One region of the Peribacillus sp. S4 genome, then DNA from elsewhere that is predicted to be linked to it. Evidence: riboswitches for the same ligand, from Rfam matches in the RefSeq annotation. Region 1 holds a riboswitch; each other region holds the start of a gene.
What was found. Region 1 has a riboswitch for thiamine pyrophosphate ahead of thiC (phosphomethylpyrimidine synthase ThiC). Riboswitches for the same ligand answer to the same signal wherever they lie in the genome.
Positions count from the first base shown of each region.

Region 2: it holds a riboswitch for thiamine pyrophosphate, as region 1 does, so the genes downstream of both, tenA (thiaminase II) here and thiC (phosphomethylpyrimidine synthase ThiC) in region 1, are expected to answer to the same signal.
Region 3: it holds a riboswitch for thiamine pyrophosphate, as region 1 does, so the genes downstream of both, ACJ9PY_RS10910 (long-chain fatty acid--CoA ligase) here and thiC (phosphomethylpyrimidine synthase ThiC) in region 1, are expected to answer to the same signal.

Region 1 covers NZ_CP175708.1:844,717-855,784, reverse strand. Annotated here, with positions in the region: gene ACJ9PY_RS04145 (DUF2243 domain-containing protein) at 1-4, shown strand, start outside; gene ACJ9PY_RS04140 (cytochrome c oxidase assembly protein) at 51-776, shown strand; gene ACJ9PY_RS04135 (carboxymuconolactone decarboxylase family protein) at 888-1,253, shown strand; gene ACJ9PY_RS04130 (spore coat protein) at 1,311-1,943, opposite strand; gene ACJ9PY_RS04125 (hypothetical protein) at 2,121-2,264, shown strand; gene ACJ9PY_RS04120 (DUF3231 family protein) at 2,364-2,873, shown strand; gene ACJ9PY_RS04115 (hypothetical protein) at 2,961-3,131, opposite strand; gene thiC (phosphomethylpyrimidine synthase ThiC) at 3,154-4,935, opposite strand; TPP riboswitch at 5,071-5,185, opposite strand; gene ACJ9PY_RS04105 (HAD family hydrolase) at 5,302-6,090, opposite strand; gene ACJ9PY_RS04100 (histidine phosphatase family protein) at 6,242-6,787, opposite strand; gene ACJ9PY_RS04095 (hypothetical protein) at 7,024-7,476, opposite strand; gene ACJ9PY_RS04090 (zinc-dependent alcohol dehydrogenase) at 7,801-8,940, opposite strand; gene ACJ9PY_RS04085 (glycerophosphodiester phosphodiesterase) at 9,098-10,027, opposite strand; gene ACJ9PY_RS04080 (sensor histidine kinase) at 10,633-11,068, shown strand, end outside.
Region 2 covers NZ_CP175708.1:2,310,974-2,322,041, reverse strand. Annotated here, with positions in the region: gene ACJ9PY_RS11075 (ABC transporter ATP-binding protein) at 1-1,357, opposite strand, end outside; gene ACJ9PY_RS11070 (ECF transporter S component) at 1,370-1,954, opposite strand; gene tenA (thiaminase II) at 1,970-2,653, opposite strand; TPP riboswitch at 2,790-2,921, opposite strand; gene ACJ9PY_RS11060 (protein kinase domain-containing protein) at 3,680-4,408, shown strand; gene ACJ9PY_RS11055 (hypothetical protein) at 4,399-4,629, shown strand; gene ACJ9PY_RS11050 (HU family DNA-binding protein) at 4,922-5,194, opposite strand; gene ACJ9PY_RS11045 (cobyric acid synthase) at 5,368-6,885, opposite strand; gene ACJ9PY_RS11040 (cob(I)yrinic acid a,c-diamide adenosyltransferase) at 6,898-7,434, opposite strand; gene ACJ9PY_RS11035 (nitroreductase) at 7,449-8,012, opposite strand; gene cobA (uroporphyrinogen-III C-methyltransferase) at 7,991-8,800, opposite strand; gene ACJ9PY_RS11025 (cobyrinate a,c-diamide synthase) at 8,839-10,230, opposite strand; gene ACJ9PY_RS11020 (cobalt-precorrin 5A hydrolase) at 10,247-11,068, opposite strand, start outside.
Region 3 covers NZ_CP175708.1:2,286,377-2,297,444, forward strand. Annotated here, with positions in the region: gene ACJ9PY_RS10890 (CoA transferase subunit A) at 1-163, shown strand, start outside; gene ACJ9PY_RS10895 (3-oxoacid CoA-transferase subunit B) at 170-835, shown strand; gene ACJ9PY_RS10900 (thiolase family protein) at 859-2,040, shown strand; gene ACJ9PY_RS10905 (Nramp family divalent metal transporter) at 2,111-3,385, shown strand; TPP riboswitch at 3,864-3,973, shown strand; gene ACJ9PY_RS10910 (long-chain fatty acid--CoA ligase) at 4,031-5,113, shown strand; gene ACJ9PY_RS10915 (acyl-CoA reductase) at 5,110-6,561, shown strand; gene ACJ9PY_RS10920 (ABC transporter ATP-binding protein) at 6,573-7,319, shown strand; gene ACJ9PY_RS10925 (ABC transporter permease) at 7,316-8,074, shown strand; gene ACJ9PY_RS10930 (ABC transporter substrate-binding protein) at 8,071-9,102, shown strand; gene ACJ9PY_RS10935 (SDR family oxidoreductase) at 9,099-9,863, shown strand; gene ACJ9PY_RS10940 (alanine/glycine:cation symporter family protein) at 10,614-11,068, shown strand, end outside.

The DNA.
Region 1 (11,068 bases):
GTAATGGACATATTCATGATAACGGAACTGGTTTTGAACCGATTTTATTGATGCTACTCATGCCGGGTTTAGTGATTTATATCGCAGCTGTCATCATTTCGAACCGCCGCTATAAAAAATGGCCATTATACCGTACCTTCTTTTGGATTCTTGGCACTCTCTGTGCAGCCTCTGCAATCATAGGCCCAATAGCCAATCGTGCGCATATGGACTTCACGGCGCATATGGTTGGTCATTTACTGCTTGGAATGATTGCACCCATCCTGCTCGTGCTTGCTGCACCCATTACGCTTGCACTGCGAACACTTGATGTACAATCAGCAAGACGCCTTTCAAAGGTGTTGAAAAGTTGGCCGCTGCGATTTTTAAGCAATCCAATCACTGCCTCTGCGCTTAATATTGGAGGGCTTTGGATCCTTTATACGACTGGTCTGTACCGGTTGATGCATCAGAATGCCCTTCTGCATGCATTAGTGCATTTTCACGTGTTCATAGCGGGCTATCTATTCACTGCGTCTATGATTTATATGGACCCTGCACCCCACAGGTTCAGCTTCATGTTTCGAGCTATCGTATTTACAATTTCACTGGCCGGCCATGATATCCTTTCTAAATATATTTTTGCCCACCCGCCAAGCGGAGTCACCAAGGTACAAGCGGAAAATGGCGGAATGTTAATGTACTATGCTGGTGATGCGATTGACGTTGCACTTATATGCATCCTTTGCTATCAATGGTTCAAAGCCACCCGGCCCAAGGGGTCACTAGCCTTGTAGGAAGGCGGTTCCATGATTACTTCGGTAAACTCCTGCGTTTCTGTTTAATCGTCCAACATTTAGCTCATACTAATTTTTGATGAAAAAATTTTGGATGGAGCTGAATGAAAAATGGAATATGAAGCGAACAATTCTACTGAAAATGCTCTTCGTGATTATAAAGCTGGAATCGGTGTCTTTACGCATAAAATGCCAGATCTTGCTGAGAAATTCAATTCGTTTACGGAAGAGTGCTTTAAAGAAGGTCAATTGTCCAAGAAAGAAAAACAGCTTATCGCACTAGGAATAAGCTTATATTCACAAGATGAATACTGTATTATCTATCATACAAAAGGATGTCTTGATCAAGGCTGTTCCGAACAAGAAATTCTTGAAGCCATTGGTGTGACCGCGGCATTTGGCGGAGGAGCAACCATGAGTCAGGCTGTTACCCTCATCCAGGAATGCATTCAGGAAATAAATCAGATGAAACAATGATAAAGAAGGGATAGGAGAATCAGTCCTATCCCTTCTTTATGTTATTAATAACTGCTTTTAATGACTCATGTTGTTGTTATTTCCTTGTGCGGGGGCATACGAATTCATCATTTGTTGCATATCCTGCTGTGCAAGCTGCGGAACTTGGTAATAATGATGTTTGTTTTGATATATCGAAATCTCATAGGCCATTTCAATGCAGTTCGGAACGGAATCTGCAAATACGCGGCGAACCACCGGATTCGTTATTTCAAGCGCTGCCATCGCCTTCATGGATGCCGCAGACTTAACAGCCGCAAGCATCAAGCCTGAAATGCATTCATCCGTAATTTCCGATACGGATTGCAAAGGTTTTTTTGGCTGAGTTGGTGTCAATCCATATATAAAATCGTTACCTTGATTCATTTTGTAGCTCTGAGTTGGTTTAGAAGGATCCTGGCCCGTTTGGAAGCACTCCAATGAAATATTATATTCATCTTGGATGAACTGATATTGACGATCCAGAATGTCGAGTAATTCCTGATCTTGGACATGCTGACGCAAAAGAGTATACGTGTTTAAAGTACCGATCGCTCCCGACAGCACTTCATGTACATCGAATACTTCGTGACCACCGTGATTCAATTGTGGGGGGATAGCACCCGTTTGCATGTTCTGGTGTACTTGACCTTGTTGATATTGGTTTTGCATTGTATTTCCCTCCTCATTTTATCAATCAAGCGAACACGTTTAGTATGTTAAACCCCAACCGGATTATTCAATCTAAACTCTTCCAAGAAGACCAATAAACTGCTGCATCATTTTTTCTGTATAAAAAACCGTGGCGCTTTAAACTATAAACACTTTATATACATGGGAGGATTTCTAATGACACATCAATGCTTCTATTGTAGTGATGTCACGGAAGAAAAAAAAATCCATATAGTAACATTTCAAATTACTGACACGGATAGAAACGAAATGCTGTGTGATGAATGTTATCAAGAATGGCTGCAAGGAATAAAAGGGTAAGCATTAAAAGCCCTCTAACATTTCCCAAACACCAACGATGCATGCTTGGATGAATTCAGGGTAACTTAAATTCGTTAATGAATTTCAAGGAGGATGGTTATGGGAATTTTAAGCGGAAATCCGAAAGATGAGCCTATGCATTACGGAGAGGTTTTTGGAACATGGGCATTTCTAACAACTACAAAAGGGTTGATTGCCTGTCATCAAACCATGCTTAATCATACTGGCGACAAGGACCTGTATAAATTGCTTGTTGAAGTGATCGATCAAGGGAAACAGGAACATGACCAACTTGAATCATTATTAAAAGAAAATAACGTAGGACTACCTCCCTCACCACCTGAAAGGCCTAAAGCTAATTTGGAGGATATTCCCGTCGGGGCACGTCTTCAAGATCCTGAAATCTCCGCTTCAGTATCAATCGATATTAATGCAGGATTAGTTGCTTGCAGCCAAATGATGGGTCAATGCATCCGCGAAGATATTGCACAGATGTTTGCGCAATTCCATACCAACAAAGCTGCATTGGGTGCTGACTTCCTAAGATTGAATAAGGAAAAAGGATGGCTTGTCCCTCCTCCCCTTCATATCAATAAAACAAGTATGTAAATAGTAATGATAGATCCCCTTAATCATGTTTTGTAATCGAATCAACATGATTAAGGGATTCATTCCAAAAGGACGATTAAGGAATCATTACCATTGAAGACTTTCGATCAAGTGGCACTTTGTACATTGTTGACTATAATCATTTTTCACAAATTCATGGTTGCAATTCTCCCGAAAAATATTCAGCTCCCTTTTCAGCTGCTCCAATTGAGTTTCCAACTGTTTCATTTCAACTTTTATCTGGATTACCCGATTCATCGAATTCTCCCTCTCGTCGGAATCATTGATAGATTTCCCCATCCGTTTTCCTAAATTCATTCGCTTTTTCTTTAAGCCCTTCATCAATTACCGACTCAAAGCCCAGACCCTTTTCCTTCGCCAAATCACGGATGTCCTGAGAGATTCTCATACTGCAGAATTTCGGTCCGCACATTGAACAGAAATGGGCTGTTTTGGCACCTTCTGCCGGAAGAGTTTCATCGTGATATTCAACCGCCCTTTCAGGATCAAGGGAAAGATTGAATTGATCTCTCCAACGAAATTCGAATCTAGCCTTCGAAAGGGCATCATCCCGTTTTCTTGCCTGCGGATGGCCTTTTGCAAGATCAGCTGCGTGTGCTGCAATTTTATAAGTAATGACCCCTACCCGAACATCCTCTTTATTCGGAAGTCCCAAATGCTCTTTCGGTGTCACATAGCAAAGCATGGCCGTTCCAAACCATCCAATCATGGCAGCACCAATCGCAGAAGTGATATGGTCGTATCCAGGAGCTATGTCCGTCGTCAATGGTCCCAGGGTATAGAATGGTGCTTCTTGACAGACTTCCAGCTGTTTATCCATATTTTCTTTAATCAAATGCATCGGTACGTGACCGGGTCCCTCCACCATGACTTGAACATCGTGCTTCCAAGCAATCTTCGTCAATTCCCCAAGTGTTTCCAATTCCGCAAATTGTGCCTCATCGTTTGCATCTGCAATGGATCCCGGACGGAGACCGTCACCTAATGAGAAAGAAACATCATACGTCTTCATGATTTCACAAATCTCTTCAAAGTGTGTATAGAGAAAGCTTTCTTGGTGGTGGGCCAAGCACCATTGTGCCATGATGGAGCCTCCCCGGGATACAATCCCCGTAACTCGCTTTGCTGTCATTGGGATGTATCGCAAAAGCACACCAGCGTGTATGGTGAAGTAATCGACACCTTGCTCAGCCTGCTCGATTAATGTATCCCGGAATACTTCCCAATTTAAATCTTCCGCGACCCCATTCACTTTTTCCAATGCTTGATATATCGGAACCGTCCCAACAGGCACAGGTGAATTCCTGATAATCCATTCCCGCGTCGTGTGAATATTCTTTCCTGTGGAAAGATCCATTATGTTGTCTGCACCCCATCGTGTAGCCCAAGTCATTTTCTCCACTTCAGCTTCGATCGATGAACTGACAGCTGAATTTCCAATATTCGCATTTATCTTTACGTGAAAATTACGTCCGATGATCATGGGCTCACTTTCAGGATGGTTAATATTTGCCGGAATGATAGCCCGCCCGCTAGCTACCTCTTCCCTTACAAACTCAGGGGCTACATTTTCCCTGATCGAAATGAACTCCATTTCTGGAGTAATGATCCCTTTGCGGGCATAATGGAGCTGGGTTACGTTTTTCCCTTTCACCGCACGCAATGGTTTTCTTTTCAATCCCGGAAAAACTTCGGCATTGGATTGTGACTCCACTTTTCTATATCCGTTATCTTCCGGCTTTATTTCACGCCCTTCATACTCTTCAACATCTTCCCGTTCCAGAACCCAGCTGCGTCTAATCGGGGCAAGGCCTTTATGAATATCAATCGGATATTCTGAATCCGTATAGAAGCCGCTTGTATCATATACACGTAAAGGCGGATTCTCCTCTTCGCCGAATACCCCTGTCGTCGGACTTAGCTCAATTTCACGCATAGGTACTTTAATATCGGGTCTAGATCCCTCAACATACACTTTTTTACTTCCGGCAAAACTGGACATAATTGAAACGTTCATGTCATTTACTGAATTACTCTTCATGATTTCATTTCTCCTTTTTAAGTTCATTTAAAAAGGACAAAATCCAATCCATTTCGCACGAAAAAGCCAGGTCTCATATTTAAGACCCGGCTAACGTTAGTATGACTACAGAAATGACCAGTTGAAAGGTCATCGTTAAGTAGATTCTAACTTCCCCACGCTGGTATGAACCAGATCAGGTCCTGAGGGTTAAGAAGCTTAAGCGCTTCTCTCTCAGCCCAACTTTTATTGGACACCCCTAGTCTGAATAATTTAATTGATTACAGGGTAACTATATCTCACCCTTTTCATTCTGTAAATAATTTAAAAGACCTAGTATTTTCTCTGCAATCATCTAAAATTTGTTATTTGGAGGAGGACCGCCAATTAATTCCCCAGGCTCCCAAGGATAGGAAAAAGCTCCTCTAAATGCGTGATTTCGTAGGTTGGAATCACTTCATTCCGTTTCTTATCATGGCGATTTATCCAAACCGACTTTATGCCTACCCGTGATGCTCCAAGGATATCGGTCATTAAATTATCGCCGACCATCAATACTTCATCCTTATCTAGCTCCATGATTTCCAAAGCATGCTCAAAAATGGAGGCATCCGGTTTACCTCGTCCAAATGCGCCTGAAATCACGATTTGGTCGAAATAAGGAACCAGTTCAGGCGTTATTTCAAGTTTGGTATTTTGCAGCTCAGGAGATCCGTTCGTAAGCAATAGCAATTTGTACTTCCCTTTTAATTCATCCAGAACACGGAATGTTTCTTCATAGATAAATGGCTTTTTGCGTCTTTCGGCCGGGAAACGTTCTGCCAGTTCAAGCCCAAATTCCGGGTCATCGATCCCTAATGCCTTCAAGCCCCTCGTCCACGCTTCTTTCCGATAAGCCGGTACAATCCCGGCCATCTTCCGGAATTCATCATGATCATCCCGAAAATCCCCCCATAGTCCCTCAAATGGGTTGATTCCGATCATTTGAGTGAATGCATATGTATCGTAAGAAGAATAAAGATCACGTGCTTCCTTCCGCACCGCTTCTTCAAACTCGTCGACATTCAGACCATATTTCTCCTTGGCAACTTCGCATGTGGCCACAAAAGCCTCTTTTACACTTTTCTGATCCCATAGTAATGTATCATCTAAATCAAAAAAAACTGCCTTCAGCAAAATGTCCACCCCTCTTTCCCCAATATTGAATTCGTAAAAATTACACTATTACAATAATAAACCACAACCAATAAAAAAAGAATAACTATTCGGAAAATGCATGTCTCTTTCTTCGCAAAATGGCTTACCTTTTCCGGTGGGAACCATATATTCATTTCCCTTTTCCGCTTTCAAATACATACAGTTTTCCATTACTGGCAATCTTGAACTTTGGACCGGTGAACCCCCGTCGGATCAGCTCTTTCCTCATATATACCATGAGGGCGGCATGACTCACGATCAGAACATTCCTTTCCCCCTTTGCAAAGACTTCATCCAATACTTTATTGATTCTTTGCTCAGCAAACTTAATTTCCGCCCTTGTCTGCTTGTTGATCACCGAGCAGCAGCGAATCCAGATGGCCCAAAGGATGAACGGCAGCTTAATCCTTCCTCTCAGAGGGGGAGAAGGTATTTCCCGCAGCTCCTCCATCCGATGAACCGTGCCTGGAAAGATGTGTTCCGCTGTCTTGACGGCTCTCGACATATCACTGCAATAACATTCCTGCCATTCCTCCACGCCAAATAAAGTCGTTCCATAAATAATATCCGCTGCATCATAGTCCACAAACCATTGCTTCATATCATCCGCCGTCACAGCTTTCCCAGTAGGAAATTCATGTGCCACCTTAAAATGCCGTACCAAACCAATTTTCATATATTCTCCTTTTTATCTTTTAAAATATTCGTTTCTATTTCTTATAAAAGCCCTTAACAATATATTAACCTATGTAAAGCAATATAATAAATGCAAGTTGAAACCATTAACTGAGCGCCCCTTGTGTATGGTTAAAGGTTCTCACAGATTGTGTCACTGCAAGAATTTGATTATCATAAGGAAAAATATTATGGCCATATGTAAAAAAGAGAAAGCATATCGCCTTCTCCTTTCGTTTAATCTATGAATTGGAGTTCTGTTATCGTACATCTTTTCCTGAATTTATATTTCCCGCTCAAATCACTGAATTGATAATCATTTAGGGATTTTCCCAGTTGTTCCTTTAGTTTATCCGCCGTGATGGATTCCTCAACTGTCTCTTTCCAATTTGCATTTCCCATTATCTCTTCGAACGGAATGGTAGTCAGGACTTCATCATATATCTGGATGCTTTGATCGATGCCGAAGCTGCCATAGATACTGCCATTTTCATCGGCAAAGATATGCTCCGATTCCAATTCTTCCACCAATACTTCCAGATATCCCTTTGCCTTAACAGGCTTGATGGCAATCTCCGCTTCTGCCTTTACAGGTCCCAATCTTTTATCGATGATCTCTATCGTCAATTTAACGTGAACGGGCGGATAACCAAACCCTTCACAAAGTTCTGCTGCCGAGTTATATACCATCTGAACATCCTCCTTTTGTCACTATCATTATATAATATAAATACTCCATTTCCTTACCAAAAACCCTTATTCAAGTTCACTTGGCATATTCTCCTTCATCAATTGAAGGGTCAGTCGTCACATTTCCGGATTCCCCTGAAACGAATCCACCCATTATAGTAAAAAAATCAGTGTAAACCTGATTTCTTCGGTTCAAAGGCATAACTATCATTCATATTTCAAACCTCTTTTATACGTTTATCCATAATACACCATTAACTATTTATGAACATAACCAAAAAGTCCAATGCAACTCCATGCATTGGACTTTTTATGAGCTTCAGATTACGGCTTTAGCACCACTTTAATACATTCATCTTCATGATCGTTAAAGATTTGATAAGCCTCACTCGCTTTTTCGAGAGGGACTTTATGAGATATGATTTCCGTGGGGTCGAACTTTCCAGCCGTGATTTCATCAAAAAGCTTTGGCATGTAGTGAATGACTGGTGCTTGTCCCATTTTCAGGTTAATGTTCCGCTCAAATATATTGCCTAATGGGAACATATTATATTTCGAACCGTATACGCCAGTCAGTTGAATCGTGCCGAATTTACGTACGGCGTTAAGGGCAATCTCGATCGCACTTAACGTTCCACCCTGAAGTTTCAGCTTTTGCTCAATCGCCTCTATCGTCGATTTCTTCCCATCCATTCCCACACAATCTATGACTACATCGGCCCCGCCTGAAGTGATTTCCTTAATGTAGCTGCCCATATCGTTATATTCATCGAAGTTATACGCCTCTACCTTATTCATCCGTTTAGCCTTATTGAGTCTATAAGGTAGATTGTCGATGGCAATTACCCTTTTTGCTCCTTTCATCCAAGCGAACTTCTGAGCCATCAATCCAATCGGTCCACAGCCCAATATCGCTACCGTATCATCTTTATTGACGCCAGAGTTCTCTACACTCCAATATGCGGTTGGCAGCACATCGGACATGAACAAAAGCGACTCATCTTCTAGTTCGCATGACTCTGGGATGACAAACGGCATGAAGTTTCCATATGGTACCCTTAAATATTCTGCCTGCCCGCCTGGATAGTTCCCATATCGTTCCGTAAAACCAAAGTACCCGCCTGTATCCACCGCTTCATTAGGGTTGGAATTATCACATTGACTCTCCATATCATGTTCACAATAATAACAGTGCCCGCAAGAAATGTTGAAAGGCAGGACAACCCTGTCTCCTTTTTTCACCTTTGTCACTTCCGGACCCACTTCTTCGACGATGCCCATCGGTTCATGGCCAATGACATAATCTTTATGCGTCGGCAAAGCCCCCTGATATATATGGAGGTCGGACCCGCATATAGCTGTTGAAGTAACCCGGACGATAATATCATCCTTTTCCTGAAGTTTCGGATCTTCAACCTGTTTTACCTGTATATCTTTTGCTCCTTGAAAAGTTACAGCCTTCATAATCAACCTCCTAAAATTTTCTTGATTTATTTTATATACCCGTCCGAAAGACTACTAAGCCTATGGACATCTAATTTCCCCAAGAATTAATCGCCCATTATGCTGCACCTGGATACAAAAAAAAGCTCCGGAAACCGGAACTCACATTTGAAACCATTTATTTAGTAACTTTATTTCCATTATCTTTGTGCTTATACTCACTTAGTACCTCGTTGAACACATCGGGATAATTCGTAAACAGCCCCGTTGCACCCCACTCAAGCGCCTTTTTCATATCGGCTCTTTCATTTACTGTATATGGATGGAATTGGAGGTCATGGTTTCGAACCATCTTCACATATTGTCCGTCAACTTTACTGAAGTTTGGGCCAACGCCAACTGCATATTCCTTTATGGATTCCAATTCTTCATCGGAAATGGTTGCTTGGGTCTTGTATGAAAAAAGTTGCACAAGAGGTAACTTTGGATTCAAGTCATGAACCTTCATAAGGCTTTCTTTACTGAACGATTGTATTAATACATTGTTTGTACGGCCCTTCGAATCCACCATTTTATATTCTTCCAGAACCTGCAGAAGTTCTTCTTCCATCCCTGGATACACATCAGGGGACTTTGTTTCGATATAGTAATTGGCCTTCTTTCCAAACTTCTTAAAGACTTCTTCAAGAGTAGGGACCTTTAACCCTTCATATCCCTCTTTTGCCAATTGTGGATATTTTTCATTGAACCAAGTACCGGCGTCCAGTTTCTTAATTTCTGCCAGCGTTAAATCCTTCACAAGTCCAGTACCATTCGTTGTACGATCCACTTTTTCATCATGCATTGCTACCAATCTACCATCCTTGGTCATTTGAAGATCGATTTCTATGTAGTCGCCTTTCATTTGTTCTCCCATTTGATAAGCGGGAATGGTATGTTCAGGTGCATAACCAGAAGCTCCCCTATGTGCGACATTCACAATTTTCTTCTCATGAATAGATGAATTGGAATGATTTCCATTTGCAGCGGAGGCCCCCATTGAAGTAGCCTGCAATATAAAGGCCGCACTCATCATACAAAGACCGAATTTCTTTAGATTCGTTTTCATTTCCCTCTCTCCCTCCTATTATTACCATTATTTTAAAAGGGGAATGTGAATCTACAGCGAATATAATGTAAAGAAATAATATAGTAGTTAAAATGGTTAAAATAACCTATCAAAAACAGGGCATTCATGCAGTTCGTTCTACCCAACCAAAAAGTTGAATGAAAACTATATTGTTTGATTAATGATAAGAAGCCTCCTAAAAGCCTCTTTTTCTAAAAAAATATAAAATATTTCTTGGCATGTACATATTGGAATAGTAGAAAAAAACGATCGTCCAATGATTATAACTAAATATTTCTAAACCCTCCGCTTTTATGCAAGTCATGCTTCTTATTCAAACAATTTAAATCTTCCATACCTATAATAAACCAAACTTTCAGACGATAAATCTCATATATTGGAAAGTACACATCGATGTTGACACACCTTTCCCTTTCCATAATATAGATAGAAAGGTTATCGATGACAAAATCTATCTTTTTCTGATTTACAAAAAACTAGTATCATATTACTATTAAGCAAACAGAATATTAATACTAAGGGGAATTATGTTAAAAAATTATCAATATTATCAAAACAAACACCGATTTATACTGAAGGCTTTCATGGCAATGATATCCTTTTTACTATTAGTTGGGATTTCTGTATCACCTATAAGTTGGAAAGATAATCCCTACGAGATGACATTACAGGTCATTTTAATATCGGGGATGATAATTTCTCTGTTATTTTTCTTAAAAACAGAAGTCAATTTTTATAAAACCCTATTCATTTTCTTAATTACTGTTTATTTTTATAGCAAGTTTTGGATATTCCCGGATACTGCCATCATGCTGGCCTTATTCGCTATAGCACCCTTGTTTCCCATTTTTCTCTTTGATAAGATCGGGTTTTATATTGTGGCCAGTTTAAATATCTTATTAGGTCCCGCTTCCATCTTGATCATTTCAAAAACGGATCTTCAACACACTTATGAATATGTCGCTTTGGATAGTTTCGGCAACACGCTTAATTTCATCGCTATACAAATCATATTGGTAT
Region 2 (11,068 bases), 1.5 Mb from region 1:
TTTTTGAAATATGTTCGTCATGAGTTACCATGATCACGGTTATTCCGCGCCTTCGATATTCCTCGAACCATTCCAATAATGCAAAGGTATTTTTCGAATCTTGACCAAATGTCGGCTCATCCAGGAGAATGATTTTTTTGTCGATTACGATTGATGCTGCTACGCTTAAGCGACGCTTTTGACCCATTGATAATTGAAACGGATGTTTATCCCGATGTGCCTCAAGGCGGAACACTTTAAGCAATGAGCGGACTCTCTCATCTATTTCTTGTTGCGGCCTTTTATCAATACGCAATGAATAAGCAATCTCTTCATATACAGTATTTGCAACGAACTGAAACTCAGGATTTTGAAAGACAAACGTCATATGATCCGTTGGATTTTTCACCATTTTAATGGGGTTCCCCAATAATTCATACGTACCTTTCGTTTTTATGAACTGCATCAATGCATGCAAAAGTGTACTCTTGCCCGCACCATTTTCTCCCCTGATCACAATCCATTCTCCTGAATGGACCTTCAGCTCTTCAACGTGTATTTTTTCCTCTTTATTCCGAAAACCGCTAAATCCTTGCACATCCAGAAGAGGTAAACCATCTGTAAATTGGTGTTCCCTAGTGGGTGCATACTTCTGTATATATTCATCCCAAACACCAGGGAACCAAATTCCATGTTCTCTCATTTCATTTTTATATAGGGAAATAATGGTGTCTCTTGGACCATCAGCTATGATTTGACCGTCATCGTTTAAAAGCACGATTCGTTCGATGAATTCTAAAACATGGTCAATTTTATGTTCGACGATAATAACCGTTTTGTCTTTTCCGACTTCCTTCAACAAGTCCCAGATTTCTTTCGTTCCTTCCGGATCAAGCATGGCTGTCGGTTCATCTAAAAATAGCACTTCTGGTTCAAGGGCCAATACTGAAGCGATTGCCAGACGCTGTTTCATCCCGCCTGATAATGTTTCTATACTTGTATGCCCTAGGTTCAATCCTACATTACGGATTTGATTTTCAATTTTCTCTTTCATTTCTTCTTTAGGGACGGAAAGATTCTCAAGGACAAAGGCAATTTCCTCATCGGCAAATGGCATGCAAAACTGGCTATCAGGATCTTGAAAAACATATCCCCATGAAGAAGGGCATTTCAATTCCTCCGCTTTCATCGGGACTTCGATGGAATTCGGAATCAATCCGCTTAACACTTGCAACAGAGTGGACTTACCACATCCTGATGGTCCCAACAATAGCACTTTTTCTCCTTGATCAAACGATAGTGATAGGTCCTTGAATATCAAAGATTCATCACCGGGAAATTTCATTCTTAACTTTTCAACAGAAACGATTGGTTCCATGGCCCTCAACCTCTACTTTTGATCCAGTTCTGCATAATCTTTATTTGAAACCGGACGCACAAGATTTGTTACTCCTGTTGCTTCCAGGACTTTAACTAAATAATAAGCGGTCACACCTGCAAAGAATATGGAACCCACAAATCTCGCTATCATGAATAACGATAGATTCCAAGTTGAAAGCGCACCTATTTCCCCGTATGCAAAATCCATGATAACTGATGCCAGGCAGGAAGCTATCGCAGCTAAAACGGCCACCGGCATATTGAATTTTTTATATTTGAAAGTCATGAACACCAGTTCCGCGAACAAACCTTGGACCACCCCATATAACAGTACGGTCAGCCCCCATGGTGAACCAAGGAAGAACTCCCCGGAAGCTGCAGCTATCTCCGCCAAAAGTGCCACACCCGGTTTCCGTAAAATTAAGAAGGCGACGGGGCCAGCTATAAACCACATTCCATAAATAAGTTGATCCAGATGTAATCCTAATGGTTTAACGGAATAATAAATCGAACCCCAAAGGATATAAACGATTCCAAATGCTACCGCAATCACGATCGTGACTAATATATCCGTTAATTTCAATCCTTTTTTCATTGTTTCATTCTCCTTTTATACTTCTAATGTTTCCTTATGAACGGCCCATGTCTCTAAACGATAAGCCATTTCCCAAAATGAGTATTCATATTGGCTGCTGAGAATAAAATGCTCTTTCATTCTCGCCTTATCTTCTTCAGTTACTTTTTCAGCTATCTCATCCAGCCTCGCAATTTGTTCTTCCACCAAAGTGCGGAACCACTCTCCTCCGTAAGCCGCTATCCATTCTTGATAAATCGGCTCTTCGGGCATGCACCCTTGCAGCTTTTCACCTATCTCATAATACAGCCAGTAACACGGCAAGATAGCTGCAATAACATCTCCTAAATGTCCCGAATATGCCGCACGATACATATGGGAAGTATAAGCATAGGCAGTCGGGGCAGGCTTGAAATCTTCCCGTTCTTCTTTTGTGATGCCTAATCTCTCGGAAAAATTCTCATGAAGCTTCAACTCCGCTTCATATGTTCCTTGTGCATGGCCGGCAAGCCTGCTTGTTGTATGTAAATCTGTAGCTTTGACTGCCCCTAAGGCTTGAACTCTAGCAAAATGAGATAAATAATAGGCATCTTGCATGACATAAAAACGGAAACACTCCAATGGCAATGTGCCATCTCCTATTCCTGCAACAAAAGGATGATTAAAACTAGCTTCCCAAATGTGATCAACTTCCTTACGGATTTCCTCTGAAAACTTCATGTCCATTACCTCCAAATTGTATTTTTTCATTGAACGTTACAGAAAAAAAACACTTATCACCCCTTTTTTTGCAAACAAAAAACCACTTTCTTAAACGTAAAGAAAGTGGTTGTACTTGAAATAATACGGAAATGTATAGTTCCAGACCCCACTTCCCTACGCTGGTATAAACCAGATCAGGTTCTAAGGGTCTTAAAGTCATACTTCAATCTCAGCTTTTGTGGGTAAAAAATCAACTTTTACCTATAAAGCACCCCTAGTGGTACAAATTGTATATTAAATTCATTTGCCTTTATATTAACACGATAAATCCAATTGTCAAACGTATTAGAAAAGTTTTCTTGATTTAGGGTTACTAAACTTTCAATCTTCCATCCCCTCTTTTCCCGTAGCCTTCAAAGAATTTGATCAAAGGGAGCTCAGTTAGTAGTTTACTCGTGAGTTTTGACGGTTTACTCGTGAATTCTGCTGTTTTACTCGTGAATTTGGCCGGTTTACTCGTGAATTCTGCTGTTTTACTCGTGAATTGGCCACTTGACTCGTGAATTCAGCAGTTCATTCGTGAGTTTTGCAATTTTACTCGTGAATTTAATGAATTCACAGTAATCCCCTTTTGAACTTTCCATCAAACCAGCTCACTATTGTGACGCCGGTTAGGGATTTCCCAAAGCAACTTCTCAACTCGCGCCCATCCACCTCATCACCTCCTACTCTTTTATTATGAATTCATTATAGTAAACTAAATATTTTTAAAAACCATATAATTTCATAATGTGAAATTATATGAAAAATTTATTTTTAATTGTGAACTATCAAAAGATCGCCACGAAGAAATGACTTTCATTACCGCATTATCAAAAATCAGTGTTAAACTAACCATGATCATTCATATTTCCAGCATAGTTAATAATGGTCTTTTTTTTTGGTTCTTGACTCGAATATTTGAAAGTGGTGAGGGAAGTTTCAATTTTTCGTTCCTTTAGAAAGTTCTACCAGTTAATTGTGGATATTCCTTTAAAAAAGAGTGTGGTTTTGAATTACCGCTACGAGGTAAAAGCTGTAATCGGAACAGGAAGCTACGGTATTGTTTATCGTTGCAATGATTTGAAAATGAATGAAAATATAGTGATCAAACAGCTCCGGAAAAGTAAACGCCGCAGCAAAAAAGAGCTGAAACAGTTTGAAAATGAAATTTCCATATTACGAATGTTAAACCACAGAAATATCCCTAAATTTCACGAGAAATTTTCGCAAGATGGAAATGTTTATTTTGTGATGGATTTCATAGAAGGGAATAATTTAGAAGACCATATTTTCTCGAATCAATTAACGTTCAATGAGAAAGAGTCTCTATATTTTCTGGATAAGCTGGTCGATTTAGTATGTTATCTACATGAGCATGACATTTTCCATCAAGATTTACGTATACCGAATATTCTACTTAAGAACCATCAGCCCATTTTGATAGACTTTGGTTTGTCCAAGATGATCAATTCGGACAACCTCGCTAAAGAATCCATTTTGCAGCTGAAAAGGCAGGATTTTTACGACTTGGGGGAAATACTTCTATATGTACTTTATACGACGTACGCTTCCAAAAGTAAAAAAGCACTTCCTTGGACAGAAGAGCTTTCGTTAGAAAAAGAAACCGTGCATATACTGAAAAGGTTATTAAGCATCCAAGAACCTTACTCAAATATTAAAGAAATCTCAATCGACCTGCAGGCTGTATTGAAGTCAAAGAATTGGAATTAGCTGCTGCTGCCGCGCCCTTTTCTTTTGTAGCGGTCACTTCCACTCATGGGATACCTTTTGTAGCCCCGGCTGCTGCTGCTGCTGCCTCGGCGATAATGACCATGTCTTCGCTCACTGCTGCCTTGGGAAAGCTGTTTGATTTTTTTCATTATTTTCTTCAGCATTTCTTTCACCTCTTTTATTTTGGTTTTAAAGCCTGTTATTCATTTAGCCTAACATAGTCACAGTATAAACCTTATTAATAAGTACTATAATTTTTTTTCATTTGTGTTACAGTCCATTACTGCTTCATGGATTCGGCTTTTTTCATTGTTGGTCATGGGAACGCCCTGATCCCTTCAATTTATTAAACTCCAAATGGCTCTTACAATATACGAATAGATGACAAAGTCGACTTTTTATCTTTTCCATTTCTGAGTCACATTCGGTATATATTATCTGTTTTTCGAATCAGTCAGTAAACAAAAAACCTGGCGCATATTTCATCGCCAGGTTTTTTTCTTCGTTCACCTTTTATTTTACAGCTTCTTTTAATTCCTTACCTGCTTTAAAAGCAGGTACTTTACTAGCTGCAATTTGTATTTCTTCGCCAGTTTGCGGGTTTCTTCCTGTACGGGCAGCACGGTCACGCACTTCAAATGTACCAAAACCAACTAATTGGATTTTTTCATCTTTAGCAAGTGTAGCCGTGATTGTTTCAAACAATGCATCCACTACTTTTTTTGCTTCGTCTTTTGTCAGTTCAGCTTGTGCTGCAACACTGCTCACTAATTCTGTTTTATTCATATGAACACCTCATCCTTTTATTTTGTATAAAATATGTAGAGAAGACAACATAACATATCTTGTATGCCTCTGTCACTTATTATGGCTAAATAAAAGGAATTGCAGCTCAAAATTGATCTTTCTTGCAGATAAAAGGGCCTTGATCAACATACTAAGCACGGTCTGACTCTTGTTCAACTTTCTGCAGTTTCGAGCTGCAGCCATTGATAGACGGTATCCATATCAATGTTTTCTTCCAGATGGGAAGCCAAGAGGTTATACGCTTCCTCCCTGCGCTCCGAGTCGCTTTGAACGTTTTCCTTCACTTCATCCAACCCCTTGTTCCGTCGAATTTGGTTAACCAGTAATCTAGTGAACAAGCGATTATGGAATATTCCATGGAGATATGTTCCCATAACTTGGTTGTCATTGGAAATGGCTCCATCCTCTCTTCCATCCTTCAATAATAGAAAGGGCCTTACTTGTGACTTCAATGTCGTTCTGCCTAAATGTATTTCGAAACCGTTAAGATTCATTTGACTTTCCATTATCCCAGCAGAAAGGACACCTTCCATTTGTACCGTCTTCTTTTCTGCTTGAAAGACGGTTTCCACCGGAAGAAGCGAAAGCCCTTCTGCGTTCTCACCATCACCCTCGATAGCATCAGGATCGAAAAGTTTAGTCCCTAGCATTTGAAAACCGCCGCATATGCCGAAGATCATCGTTCCTTGTTTCCGCCGTTCATCGATGGCCCGATCAAATCCCATACGTTTCAACCACTCTAAATCTTCCATCGTGTTTTTTGTACCCGGCAAAATTAGCAGATCGGGATTACCTAACTCATGGACACTGCTAACAAGTCGGACACCTACTCCGGGTTCATCGAAAAAAGGATCCACATCTGTAAAATTGGAGATCCGCGGAAATCTCAGGACGGCTACATCGATCGGAAACTCAGCCTTTTTAGGTTTTTTAAAACGTAAGGAAGAGAGGGCAAGTGAATCTTCCGCTTCAATATTCACGTCTAGATAGGGCAGCACCCCGAGGACCGGAATCCCGGTTTCCTTTTCCACCCATTCAATGCCATCGTCCAACAATTCACGCATGCCACGAAATTTATTGATGATGATCCCCTTTACACTATCTCGTTCTTCTTGATCCAATAAGGCAAGTGTCCCGATAATGGACGCAAATACTCCACCACGATCAATATCGGCCACTAAAATGACAGCCGCATCCGTGAGTTTAGCCATTCGCATATTTGCAATATCCCGGTCCTTAAGGTTAATTTCAGCAGGACTTCCTGCCCCTTCGAGTACTATGATGTCATATTCATCTTGTAGTTTTTCCACCGATTTACGGATGATGGGCATGGCTTCCTGGACAAATTGGGACCGATAGCTTTTTGCATTCATATCAAGAAAATGTTTTCCGTGAACGATCACTTCCGAAACCATATCCTGCTTTGGTTTCAGTAATATCGGATTCATATCAGTCGTTGCCGTTATCCGTGCTGCTTCCGCCTGTACTCCCTGAGCCCGTCCGATTTCACCGCCATCCAAGGTTACATAAGAATTCAAAGCCATGTTTTGTGATTTGAAAGGGACGACACGTAATCCTTTATTGGAAAATACCCGGCAAAACGCTGTACAAATCAAACTTTTCCCTACATCGGATGACGTCCCTTGTATCATGATGGATCGTGCCTTCATTACGCTCACCCCCTAAAACTCTAATCCTTTGACAGCACCGATACCCTCGTCATAATAATGCTTGGTCGCCTCAATCGATGAAACCAAATCCGCCATTTCCATAAGCTCTGGCTTGGCGTCCCTGCCGGTAATGACTATATGCATATGAGCGGGACGATTTCGTATTGCATCGATGACTTCAGCCAATGGCAAGACATCATCAATCGGGAATTTGGAAATGGCTAAAGCATTGTTCAGCTCATCCAAAACAAGTAAATCAATGCCCGGATCAGCAAGGGCCAGTTTCACCTTTTCCCAAGCTAACGCCAATGCATTGCGATGCTCTTCCGGGGTTTTGGTCCATGTGAAACCAATACCTAGCTGTTCCATTTTAACTCCTAATTTTCCCAATGCCAATGCTTCCCCATATGTACGCTCTGGAGATTTTATGAACTGAAGGTATTTGACATTCATTCCTCTGCCGATAGCCCTTAAAGTCACCCCTAATGAGGCAGTCGTCTTCCCTTTCCCGTTTCCGGTATAAATAAGCATTAATCCTCTGCGTGCCACTCACTCACCTACCCTCATAACCAAACTGTTTTTTCTATGTATGAAGTCCTTTTAGTAGCAGGAACCGGTTGATCTCCTTTTGGGTATCCGACAAAAATGGTGCCGATCACTTTTTTGTTATCCGGTGAGCCGATAAATTGGTGCAGGCGTTCATCCCTGACAAGACCCACTCCTCTAGTCCGCCAAACGAATCCAAGACCTAGCTCTTTTGCGGCAAGCCACATCGAATGGACAGCGCAACAAGACGCGAATACATTGTCTTCGGATGAATCTGGATCATCCGGCAAAATATCAGAAGTCACGACAATGATGAGCGGTGTCGTCTTAACAACTTCCAGTGAACTTTCAATCAATTTTGGTTTGGAAGGGAAGCGCTCATGCAGATACCTTTCTGCCAAACTTTCATAACGGTGCTTCGCTTCTCCCTTGATTACATAAAAACTCCAAGGTTCACGCAATCGGTCGTTAGGGGCATACGTAGCCGCTTCCAATAACTGCCTGATTTTTTGATCTTCCACTTCTTTTTCTTCGTAATTCCTTATCGCCCGGCGTTCCTTCAATTCTTGAATGATGGACATTCCAACTCATTCCCTTCCATAATGGACTCTGATTCAATCACTCTTTCAAACCAATGGATTTTTTCTCTTAATTGGACGACATCCCCTACTAGAAAGATTGACGGATTTTGAATTTCTTCTTTTACAGCCTTCGAAGAAATCGAATTCAAAGTGCCGGTGATCGTCCTTTGTTTATCTGTCGTGCCCCATTCAATGACGGCCACTGGCGTTTTACCGTCCCTGCCATGCTCCATCAATTTTTCACAGATGAACGGCATATTACCAATTCCCATATAAAAGGCAATGGTATCAATCCCTTGAGCCAATGCCTGCCAATTCAAGTTATCCTGCCCCTTGTAATCACGGCCATGGCCTGTCACAATGGCATAACTTGAGGCATGTTCACGGTGGGTTACCGGGATGCCCGCATAAGCCGGTGCTGCGATTCCCGCTGTGATTCCTGGGACGATATCATATTCAATCCCGTTAGCTGCCAGTATCTCCGCTTCCTCACCACCCCGCCCGAAGACAAATGGATCTCCACCCTTCAGACGGGTGACGTTTTTCCCCTGTAAGGCTTTCTCCACTAAAAGTTCATGTATTTCATTTTGAATGAGATGATGTTTCCCTGGTGATTTCCCGCAATACACCAGTTCTGCATCTTCTTTTGCATAGTTTAATAGTTCTGGATTGACAAGCCTGTCATATGCAATGACATCCGCCTTTTGGATACATTCCAGTCCATATACCGTAATCAATTTCGGATCTCCGGGACCCGCACCGACCAGATGAACTTTTCCCGGTTTCATGCTCGCGCCTCCTCTTAAGCTTCAAAAAATACCTTTTACTAGTTGATAGTTTCATGGGCAGATCTGTTTTTTTGTTTTAAGCAAGCATCAATCCAGTTCTTTGCAAGTGTTGGATTGGAAGCAAAATGAAAGTGGGTATACCCAGCAACAAGGTTGTCCAATACACACCCCTCTTGTTTCGAACCGAATCTGCCTTTGGCTTCATAAGCATGTGTAAGATCAGCATCCGCTTCAAATGTCGAGTAGTGGAATTCATGACCTTTTGCCTGCTCCATTTCGTTGATCAAAAAATTGCCTGGAGTTCCTGTTATTTCACGATATCCTAGTGCTGCCAGTTTTTTCTGCATTTTAATCCTGCCCGGTATCATTCCTGCCATCTGATGCGTTTCTCCGGAAGTCGTTTCAATCGATTTGCTCAAAAACATGAAACCGCCACATTCCGCCAGAGTCGGCATCCCCTTTTCTATGGTGCTTCTGATGGATTTGATAGCATCCACGTTACCGGAAAGTTCAGCTGCAAATTCCTCAGGAAAACCCCCTCCAAGGTATAAACCATCAGCATCCAATGGTACTTCATCCCCGTTTAATGGAGAAAAATACTTGATGTTCGCCCCATATGCTTCAAGTAATTCAAGGTTTTCCTGATAATAAAAATTGAAAGCTGCATCTTTTGCGACGGCAATGCACACGTCACTTTCATTTTGATGTTGAAATATATTTGAGTTCCCATTGGAAACGGGATCTGTCTTTGACAATCGGTATAACTGATCGATATCGATTGTTTCCATGACCAATTGTGCAAGCTTATCGAAAAACGGATTTAGTTCCCCGCGTTCAATCGCAGGAATTAAACCTAAATGACGGCTTGGAATATCAATATCCAATTCCCGCTTCATATATCCCAGCACCGGTACATCGCATTCTTGCTCAATGGCTGATTTGACGATTTTGTAATGGCCTACACTTCCCACTTGATTGGCAATGACCCCAATGATGTTAGGACCGGTCGAAAAGTCCTGAAATCCTTTTACGATGGCAGCTGCACTCCGAGCCATGCTGGCACAATTGACTACCAACAGGACAGGGCTTTGCGTGATGATGCTGATTTCAGCCGTCGATCCTGTATTGACTAACGGACTTTTGCCATCGAAGAAGCCCATGACCCCTTCGATGATTGATATATCAGCTCCGGCACCTGCTTTGTTAAGAATTTCCCGGACAGTGTCATGTTCGAACATCCAACTGTCAAGATTGCGTGAAACCCTTCCTGTAACTGCAGTATGATAAGTAGGATCAATATAGTCAGGACCACATTTGAACCCTTGAACGGTATAGCCTTTCTTCTGGAGGGCTGCCATGATTCCGATGGTCAATGTCGTTTTTCCGACCCCGCTTCCGGTACCCGCAATTACCAGTCTTCTATCGTTCATATTTGTTTCTTCCTCCTTAAAAAGGAATGATCCCAACTGATATGGTTACGTTTCCCGATTTTTTCTTAACAAGCTCCAATTGTTCAGCATTGGTATAAATCCTCACAGCCGGTTCACTCACACCATATGCACCCGTGTATTTAAACACTGTATCCGATGGCGCCTCGATTTTGGCTTGATTAAGCTCTTCGGGTTCATAATGCACGAATTCCCAGCCGTATTTTTCAACTACTTCAATCAAGCCGAGTTCGTCTTTCTTCAAGGAAATTGTACAGATAGCCTTAACGCTTTTTAATGAAAACGATAATTCGGCTAGTGTTTCTGCAATCACATGCTCAATTTCAGCAGCTTCCGTTCCCCTATTGCATCCGATACCGAGAGCGATGACCTTTGGACGATATACGATTCCATTTTCCAGGATCCTCTTTTCCGACTGCTTGAGCATGCGGTGAGTCACGACCAGAGCAGCTTGCGGCTTTGCTTGAAGCGCTTCTTCAATGGATGGGTATACGATAATTCGTTCAGGTAAAGCCGTATCATAATGCCACCAGTTCCGTTCCCCTGATTCCTGTACAACAGCAACATGCTCTTCATTTACAACGGACGCACTTACTGGCGTCAATTTTTCTGCTGAATCCCAAATCCAGCCGAAGCGCTGGCCGAATAAGTCGACAGGAATCGTTTTTTGTACATCAGAAGCCGTCGTGATTATGGCTCTTGCGTCAAGCGCTGCAGCCACTTCCTTTGTCAGTTCATTTGCCCCTCCCAGATGCCCTGAAAGTACACTGATAACATTTTCCCCTTTATCATCAATGACTACGACACCTGGATCCGTTTT
Region 3 (11,068 bases), 1.4 Mb from region 1:
AATCTATTCAAAAACAGCTCGGAACTTTAACCCTGATATGGCTAGTGCAGCAAAAATAACTATAGTTGAAGTGGAGGAGATTGTTGAAATGGGCAAGATATCTCCCGAGGAAATCATAACGCCTCATTTGTTCGTGGATTTTATAGTGGAAAGGAGAAATTGACCGAAGATGTCGACACTTACTCTTAAAGAAATGATAGCCAAAAGGGTTGCTATGGAAATAAAAGAGGGAACAATCGTCAATTTAGGGATCGGCATTCCGACCATGGTTGCTAACTATATACCCGAAAATAAATCCGTATACCTTCATACGGAGAATGGGCTCCTTGGAGTAGGTCCTTCGCCAGAGAAAGGGAAGGAAGACCCTGAAATCATAAATGCCGGGAAATTACCGGTCACCGCACAAAAAGGTGCTGCTTATTTTTCATCCTCCGAATCATTTGCGATGATTCGCGGCGGACATATTGATACAGTCGTTTTAGGAGCCCTTCAAGTCAGTGAAACAGGAGATTTAGCAAACTGGGCTGTACCGGGAAAGGATATTTTAGGAGTTGGTGGAGCAATGGATTTAGTCGTGGGTGCAAAGGAAGTCATCATTGCAACTCAGCATTGCACCAAAGAGGGCAATCCGAAAATTGTCAATCACTGCGATATTCCACTAACAGCCCAAGGTGTTGTATCGACATTAATATCTGAATATGCAGTTTTTCGATTTAAAGATAATGAAATGATTTTAGAAGAGTTAGACAAGGGGTGTACGATAGAGAAATTAAAAGAAATCACACCTGCAAATTTTATAATTTCACCAAGTTTGAAAGCGTATTCAGTCGAATGAATTAACAATCCGGAGGTATTATAATGGATCATGAATTTGTAATTGTTAGCGCAAACCGTACAGCCATTGGTAGAGTTGGCGGACGATTAAAAGAGGTGCCGGCTGGAAATCTAGCTGCAACAACCATTAAAGATGCGATTGAGCGTGCTGGGCTAGAACCTGAGCAGATCAATGAAGTGATTTTTGGTGAGGTACGGCAGTCCACTGAATCATCTAATCTAGCACGTGTTGCTGCATTAAGAGCTGGTATTCCCCATGAGGCCTCTGCTTTCACAGTAAACCGACTATGTGCTTCAGGCATTCAGGCTGTTGTATCGGGGGTTCAGCACTTAGCATTTAATCCGGATGATATTGTTGTTGCCGGCGGAGCGGAAAATATGAGTCGGGCCCCCATTTATTTAAGAAATTCACGATATGGAGAAGGAAATCCTTACCTTGTTGATTCTAATCTTGAAAATGGCCAGCAGCCAATCGAAGTTTTTGGAAAAGACTTAGGTATGGGGGTTACAGCTGAAAACGTTGCGGAAAAATATAATATTTCCCGTGAGGATCAGGATGCATTTGCTTTGGAAAGCCAGAATCGGGCAAAATTAGCAATTGAGTCTGAATCCTTTCAATCGCAAATTGTTCCGATTGAAATAAAAACTAGAAAAAACACATCGATTTTCCATATAGACGAGCACCCAAGGGACACAACCTTAGAAAAATTAACCCAATTGAAACCAGTCTTTAAAAAGGATGGAACTGTCACAGCGGGTAATGCCTGTGGCCGAAATGATGGAGCGAGTTCCTTAGTCTTAATGACTCGAGAAAAGGCTTCCAACATAGGTGTCAAACCTATTGCCAAAATCATTAACTGGTCTACAGCCGGTGTCGATCCACGATATATGGGAATCGGTCCAGTTCCCGCAATCGAAAAACTTTTGAAAAAAACTGGTCTGAAGATTGAGGATATTGGGCTGTTTGAATTGAATGAGGCTTTCGCTTCGCAATCACTTGCCGTGATACGTGAAGCGAAGCTAGATCCTGATAAAACCAATGTCAATGGTGGGGCTATCGCATTAGGTCATCCATTAGGGGCAACTGGAGCGATAATCATAACGAAATTAATTCATGAAATGCAAAAACGACAAGAAAGATACGGGATAGCGACTCTATGTATTGGCGGAGGTCAGGGCATGGCTATTTTATTAGAATTAGCCTAAGACGATTCTAAATGAATGAACTACATTAATTAAATATATTTTGGACATTTACGATCTGAGGAGGCATTACATGGAGACAGAACTTAATAAGCCACAGCTCAAAATTCCACCAGCTACGATGGGGGAAAAATTAAGACAGGTTGGACCAGGTATAGTTGTCGCTGCCACAGGTGTGGGAACTGCCGATTTGATAACATCTATCGTTATTGGAACGTCTTTTGGAATGACCTTTGTATGGGCCATTATTGTCGGTGCAATTTTGAAATACTTTTTAAATGAAGGTGTAGGACGCTGGTATTTGGCAACTGGACAAACCATGATTGATGGCTGGCATTCATTAGGGAAATGGGCAACAGGTTATTTTGGTATCTACTCAGTCATTTGGGGATTTATCTATGGAGCAGCTGCAGCATCGACTTCAGCATTGGCCATGCACGCCATGTTTCCAATCATGCCGCTTTGGGCTTGGGCTATCGTCCATTCGATTCTAGGCTTCGGTCTCGTTTGGACAGGCCGTTATCTGCTGTTTGAACGTGTAATGACAGTTTTAATAGGTGTTATGTTTGTAACGATTATCGGTACAGCGATTCTTTTCCTACCTAGCTTAGGAGATTTCGCAATCGGATTCGTTCCTAGAGTTCCAGAAGGCTCATTCATTTTAATGCTAGGCTTGATTGGTGGAGTTGGTGGAACAATCACCATGGCTTCCTATGGTTATTGGTTAAGTGAAAAAAGCTGGAGTGGAAAAGGTTGGATTTCCATGATGAGAACAGATACCAAGGTTGCCTATACATTAACAGCTATTTTTACATTGGCTGCATTGATAATCGGTGCTCAATTTCTAGCGGGTACAGGTGTCAGCATCCGTGATGATCAAGGGCTTATCCAACTTGCCGAAATGCTTGGGGCGGAGTTTGGCACACCTATGCGTTGGTTATTCTTAATTGCATTTTGGTCTGCAGCTTTCTCTTCCTTACTTGGAGTTTGGAATGGGGTTCCGTATCTTTTTGCTGATTTTGTCAAAACGATACGCAAGAAAAAGGCTCCAGGAAAACAGGCTGTATCAGAAACTGAACCTGCTTATCGTGCCTATCTAACCTGGCTGACATTCCCTCCGATGATTTTGTTTTATTTCGGAAAACCCGTCGAGTTAATCATCATATATGGAGCTTTAGGAGCATTATTTATGCCATTCCTGGCTATCTCCCTGATTTTATTATTAAATTCGAAAAAGGTAGATAAAGAGTTTAGGAACAAAGCGGTTCCTAATTTGGTTTTAACGGCTTGTCTCATCATGTTCGTCTATTTAGGGGTTAACGAACTTATTGAAATTTTTACGAAATAATAGGTAAAGGCTGTGGGGAATCTTCTTCCTGATAGCCTTTATTTTTCCCTTTAGCTGGTCAGTCTCACTTTCATAGGAAGGTTTTTTTACCCCCAAATCTCTTTTTCGCTGCCCCGTAAAAGCATATGTGCTTTACACCTTCACGGAAAAGCTGATGGTCATCGAAAATAATTATATTAAAGAAGGATTTCTAGCAAACATATTCAATCCAAAAGTAGCTGTGTTTTTAAGTTTTTTACCCTAATTTATATCCAGCAGACAAGCACATAGCTTTTACTTTAGAGTTTGGAATGGTATTTCTTTTATATGCCATTAATTAAAGAATTATATGCCTTCATGTAAAATGAAAAATTGAGAAAATCGATGAGATGATCTGTGTTCATTCCTTTAATGAAATATGGATCTATGATTTAGTGCATTTAACGGTAGTTTAAAATGGAGTTGCATTTTTTAGGCAGAAGGAATAGACTTGAATAAAATTTAATGTTACGGGAGTCTGTGGAATCAGGCTGAGAGTATGACTAACTGTTGTAGACCGTTTGAACCTGTTGGGTAATGCCAGCGTAGGGATTGTGACTAGAGGACCACTATGCACTTTGCTTACGCAAAGTGCTTTTTTATTTTCTATGAAAGGATGTATTCGAGATGAATCAACAGCAAGTCATAACCAATAATATTGTTCGCTATATGCAAAATGCATCGGATGAGGCATTCAATGAACAGGCCTTACAATTATTTTCTTATCAATACGATCATAATCTTCCCTACCGAACCTTTTGTTTTCAAAAAGGAAAGACACCAAGGGTTGTTAAGACATGGAGGGACATTCCGGCCGTTCCGATTAATGCTTTTAAAGAAGTCACGCTAAGCTCCATAGATCCCTCTGAAACAGAAGCTGTTTTCATGACTAGCGGAACTACAAAAGGAATTAAGGGCAAACATTATCATCCCACTTTGGAGGTGTTTGATAAGTCCATGATTTTAAATTTCAGGAAAAGATTTATGAAGGAAACGGAGAAAATACGCATGGGGATTCTTTTTCCAACCGAAATAGAAATGCCTAATTCTTCATTAGCTCGCTACTTGGGTCTTGGAATGCGTGAATTCGGTACGAAGGATAGCCACTATCTATTAAATGAAAGTGGAATTGATATGGACCGCTTGCTGGAGTACCTTGCGCATGCGGAAAAAACTGGGGAGCCTTATGCCCTTTTAGGCGCGAGTTTTAGTTTCGTACATATGATCGAAGAATTAGAACGAATGGGAAAGATCTTTAGTTTACCAAAGGGAAGTAAAATCCTTGATACGGGAGGATATAAGAATCAATCTAAGGAATTGGGTATGGATGAATTCTATCATATGCTTTCAACTCACTTGGGTGTAGACCGGTCAGGATGCATAAATATGTATGGGATGACGGAGCTAAGCACGCAATTTTATGATGACGGTAACGAGACTGTTCCTCCTGTAAAATCGGGACCGCATTGGATAAGGACTAGGGTGATCAATCCTTTAAGTGGGGAAGAGGTCCAAAAGGGCGAGCGGGGAGTACTTGTTCATTGTGATTTAGCTAATTATAATTCGGTCACTACCATCCTAACAGAAGATTTAGGGGTCGAGGTGGATGGTGGTTTTCTTTTATTAGGAAGAGTGCAGGGAACAGAGGCAAAGGGTTGTTCCATAGCGGTGGATGAGTTTTTAAAAGCTGCAAAGGGCGTTTCGGAATGAACGAGATTGCAGGATATATACCGGATATAGGGGATGAAGATTTTACAAAAAGGGTTTTAGTATTTAAGAGAAAGAATGAAGAAGTGGAAGTGGAGATTCCCCTTCTTACGATAGAACAGATGAATAAGGTTATAGAAAAAGTTAAAAGGGCGAGTGTTGAGATATTAAAGGCATTTACGACTGTGGAAATCATGGACATTATTGATAAAGCGATTGATAGATTACTGGATCGTCGTTCACCCTACCGTCAAAAGGCTGAACAGCTCCTGCCGATTATTACAGGGTATGATGAGGAAATAGTTCGTCTTGGTCTTACTATTTATTTGAAAAAATTCCGTAAACATGAACTCCAACGCTTTGTTGTTGAAGATTTAGGAAATCCCCTGATGCTTGATGACTTTCAACCTCGAATCAAAGGCGGGTTCTCTAAGGCAGTAGGGCCAAATCTAATCACCCATATTTGGTCGGGGAATGTCCCAGGTCTTCCTTTGTGGAGCTTCATCTCCGCTTTGCTTACCAAGTCAGGAAACATTGGGAAGGTCTCAAGTGCAGAGCCTTTGTTTGCGGGCTTGTTTGCCCGTTTGTTAGTGGAAATTGAACCTAAATTAGCGGATTGCTTTGCCATTGTTTGGTGGAAAGGGGGCGATGAAGAGCGGGAAACATGCATATTGGAACAAAGTGACGTTGTAGTAGGGTACGGCGGCAACGCTTCGCTTCAGTCTCTTCAAAGCCGAACGCCAATAACCACCAGATTTTTGGCTTATGGCCATAAAATCAGTTTTGGGTTGATCTCTCGCTTTAGCCTGGATTCACAAAAAGCTTTTGAAACTGCACGTCAAGCGGCACTTGATGTCATCCGTTATGATCAGCAAGGCTGCTACTCTCCCCATATTTTTTATGTCCAACATGGCGGCAATGTTTCGCCAAAAGAATTTGCGAGATATCTTGCACATGAACTTGAAAACATGGAAAAAAGATATCCTCGGCGGATCCTTTCAATGGAAGAGTCTGCAGCACTGGCATCGTGGCGTCAAAGAGAAGAGATGAGTGTTTTTTATGATTCCCAAAAAGAGGTATTGGGAAATGTAGCACATGATTGGACCGTCGTATACGAAGAAAAGGACATTTCCTTCACTCCAAGTAGTTTGAATCGAGTGATAAAAGTGATTGCCTTTGAAAAAATAGGGGACCTTATTCCTTCCATTGAGCCTCACCGTTCTTTCCTCCAAACCGTTGGTATAGCTGCAAACCCAAGAGAACTTTTTCATTGGGCCGAGTTATTGGGGGGAATTGGTGTAACGAGGTTAACGGCTTTGGGCAGTATGACGTCTCCCGAAGCTGGATGGCATCATGATGGCCGCTTTAATTTACTAGATTTGATCAACATGGTAGATATAGAGTCCTCTGCTGTAGTGGACAGTGAAAGATTTGCCCCTTATGTTGATTAGGAGGTAGTGGAATGGGGTTTTTGACAGTTAATGATGTGACATACAGCTATCAGGGCAAAAGGTCAGTTATCAATCGTGTAAGCTGGGAAATAGAAAAAGGGGAGTTTCATTGTTTGCTAGGGAAGAGTGGGTGCGGGAAAACGACGTTATTAAAGCTGGCAGCAGGCTTACTGCAGGTGGATACTGGAATTATTTCCCTGAAAGGGGACATCGTAATCAAGCCGTCTCCAGAAGCCGGATTTGTCTTTCAATCCCCAACCCTATTAGAGTGGAAAACTGTAATGGATAACGTTTTGTTGCCCGTTTCCCTTAGGGGGAAAGTGACGGTAAAGGATAAAGAGTATGCGATGAAGTTATTGGACACTGTTGGGTTAGCAGACTATCTTCAAAGTTTCCCGGCACAATTATCAGGAGGTCAGCAGAGTCGTGTAGCCATTGCAAGGGCACTTGTTGAACAGCCGTCCATGATGTTCTTAGACGAACCATTTGCTGCTTTGGACGCGATTACAAGAGAAGAATTACAGGACGACCTTTTAAAGATATGCAAACAGCAAAATACGACAGTCCTTTTTATAACACATGATATTTCAGAAGCTGTTTATCTCTCAGATAAGATAGCGGTAATGGATCAAGGAAGCATTGTCTATGATACAGCTGTCGATCTTGCAAAGCCGCGAACGGTAGAAATGAGGTACAGCTCGTATTTTAATGAACTTTGCCTCAAGATCCACCAGGTTATGGGGGGAGCACGGATATGAAACGATTTCCTATATACTCCGTAATCCTTTTAATGCTTTTGCTATTTTTATGGGATCTAGCAGCAAGGTCCATGTCGGAGCTTGTCCTGCCGACACCTATTGTGATTTTCCATACTCTTTTTGAAGGCATAATCGGCGGATACTTTACCCCGCATATTATCCGAACCACATCAGAGGTGTTGCTGGGACTGTTTTTTGGAGGGGTATTCGGATTTGTGGCAGGCATTATTTTGGGCGAGGTGCCTTTTTTACGGAAGCTCTTATTTCCTTACATTATTGCCAGTCAAGCCGTTCCGAAGCTTGCTTTAGCCCCTCTTTTTATTCTTTGGTTTGGATTTGGAATGACCTCTAAAGTGGTGATTACGGCACTGATCTGTTTTTTTCCTATTTTGGAGAATACGGTGATGGCCATAAAGTATATGGATAAGCAGAAGCTGGAACTGTTCAAAATGCTTGGTGCATCACGCTGGCAAACCTTGATCCATTTAAAGATACCTGCCGGGATGCCTGGGATTATAGCAGGGCTTCGAGTAGCGGTCGTTTTGGCAATTGTAGGTGCGGTTGTTGGAGAGTTTATCGGCGGAAGCGACGGATTAGGAGCGGTGATCATCGCTTCACAGGGAATGATGGATACACCATTGATGTTCGCGACCTTGATATTGTTAACGGCCATGGGAATGGTTCTATATCAGGCAGTGCAACTTATGGAAAAGAAATGGGTCAAACGATTTATAAAGGAGACGGAGAAAAAATGAAATCAAAAATTATGCTAATGGGTTTATTATTTTTGATAGCAATAATTACAAGCGCTTGTGGAGCAAAGGAAGAGGCAACCAGGGAAGCAGGCTCAGAGAAAATACAGCAGGTCAGAGTAGCGAATTGGAGTAAGCCGATAACTGAGCAAACGAATTTATTGGTGGATGAGAAAAAACACTTTTTCAAGGATAAAGGATTGGACGTTTCGGTTATTCCAGGAGAAGGTGGCGGGGATGCCATTAAAAATATTGTTTCTGGACAAGCTGACATTGCGTTTACAGATCCCGGCTCTCTTTTCTTCGCATTAGACAAAGGGGAAAAGCTGAAAGTGATTTATAATATCTATCCACAAAATGTGTTTAACATTGTATCCCTTAAAGACAAAAAAATAAATAAGCCACAGGATCTTAAAGGGAAAACAATTGGTGTATATAGTTTAACAAGCGGGACGCGTCAAAATTTATTGGTACTTCTGAATCAGGCTGGACTTTCGGAAAACGATGTAAAAATCGTGGAGACGGGATTGTTGAATTTTGCTCCTTTGATGCAGGGAAAGGTGGATGCAACAGCTGCAACGGATACTGGATTAGCCGTTGCTAAACAAAAAGGATTGGATGAAGTAAATGTAATGGAAGTAAAAGATTATTTGAATGTGCCTAGCGATGTATTTGTTGTCACAGAGAAGACATATGATGAAAAGAAAGACGTTCTGAAAGAATTTTTGGAGGCTTATAGTAGCAGTGCACAGTGGATGATCAAAAATCCGGAGGAAGCCGCTAAACTAGCATCTGAATATGCTATTGATGGAAAAGATGAACAACAAAACTTGAAAATTATTAATTTGAGAAATATTTCGAGTGTTTCCTCTGAGGGGACTGATAGTAAGGGGCTAGGGGTACTTGATACATCGGTTTTACAAAAAGGGGCAGATACGTACCAGCAATTAGGACTAATTAAAAATAGCATCGATATGAAAGAGGCAGTGCGTGACGATCTTCTTCCTAACAAAACGGAGGAGAAAAAATGAAAAAATTTCAAGGGAAAGTAGTACTGGTGACGGGAGCTAGCCGAGGAATAGGAGCTAGTATTGCCCGTGCCTTTGCGAGAGAAGGGGCACTGGTTATCATCAACTACCTGAAAAATCACGAGGCCGCTGAACAGGTTGCCGTGGATTGTACTAAACTGGGCGGTGAAGGATGGGCTATACAGGGAGATGTCACATCTGAATCGTCCGTCAAACAGATGATCGAACAAGTTTTGGAAGCGGGGAAAATTGATGTTCTCGTGAATAATGCCTTCAAGTCTTACATTTTTGATGCTGACAACCGAAAAATGTCATGGGAGCTTACATGGGAAGATTATCAGGCGCAAATTGATGGGGCTTTACGCTCGACACATTATATGTGTCAGGCAGTCTTACCCATTATGAAAAAACAGAGCAATGGCAGCATCATCAATATGATCAGCAATTTAGTTCAAAGGCCGATTGTACCTTACCATGAATATACGACAGCAAAAAGTGGACTTATGGGGTACAGCCGTAATTTAGCTGCAGAGCTCGGAGCTTTTGGAATCAGGGTCAATTGTGTGGCTCCGGGGCTTGTCTATCCAACGGATACAAGCAAGGATACAAAAGAAGAGTTGAAGGACCTCATCATCTCCCAAACTCCACTCCGCAGAATTGCAGCACCAGAAGATGTAGCAGGACCCGTGTTGTTCCTGGCATCAGATTGGAGTCTGTTTATGACAGGGCAAACTTTATTTGTAGATGGCGGGCTTGTGATGTGACAACACGATAATCATTAAATCACTACTTGGTAAGTAAATATACATTTCATTTACTTCATTTATTTGACCAAATCTTCAAATATTATGCTGTCGTTTAGCAAGAGGGGGGAGTTTATCTGTGAGCTTTGCTGATCTAGAGAATTGCTTTACAGATGGTGAGACAGTATCTCAGGCTGTATTAATGGCTGAGGGTGTAAATGGTAAAATGCTGAGTTTATGAAGGAGATACATAATAGCTCCAAGTAAGGCAAATGTATTTAATGTCCTGAAGGAGGTAGTTTAAAAACTGATGAGTATAGGGAGGCTGTTTAAGTCTCTCTTTTTGTTTGGAATTTGGGAGCTGAAATGCTCCTTTTTTTATTAGTCTCTGCCTACTGATTTTACGATAGGCACAGCAAAATCTTTTTTGTTTTTCAATTTAAACAGTACCCGCTTAGTATTTTTATAATGATGGTAATATAATTAGAAAATAACTTCCGTTGGGAATGATGTTAAATGAAGTGAGGAAGTATGATTATTATCTATAGGAAATGATACTGATATATTATATTTTTCGATTGATTCCACCAATTCATGAATGAAAAAAATGGAGTGTTAGGATATAATATATTATTGTATTGGAGATTCATTGTGGAATTTCCTTTTTTTTACGGGCTTCTTTTGTTTATCTTCTCGATGTACGGGGAAATAAATTATAGTTGTATATGTTTTTATAATAATAATCAGAGTTAAGTAGAGGGGTTTGTTTTAATGGAATTCTTAGAAAAATTTATTAGTGAGGCTAATGGTGTGTTATGGTCTTCCATATTGATCATCATGTTGGTTGGATTGGGTCTTTATTTTAGCATCCGCACGAAGTTTGTCCAATTCAGAATGGTAGGGGAAATGTTCAGGCTTTTGGGAGAAGGGGCCACTGCGGATAAAAAAGGTGTAACATCCTTTCAGGCATTTTGCATAAGCACGGCATCGCGGGTAGGAACGGGTAACCTTGCAGGTGTTGCCATCGCGATCACGACGGGCGGACCTGGAGCCGTTTTCTGGATGTGGTTAATAGCATTGATCGGATCTGCTTCCGCATTCATTGAAAGTACACTTGCTCAAATCTATAAAGTCAAGGATGGGGATGCATTCCGCGGCGGTCCTGCTTATTATATGGAAAAGGCATTGAATGCCCGTTGGATGGGCATCACTTTCGCCGTGTTGAT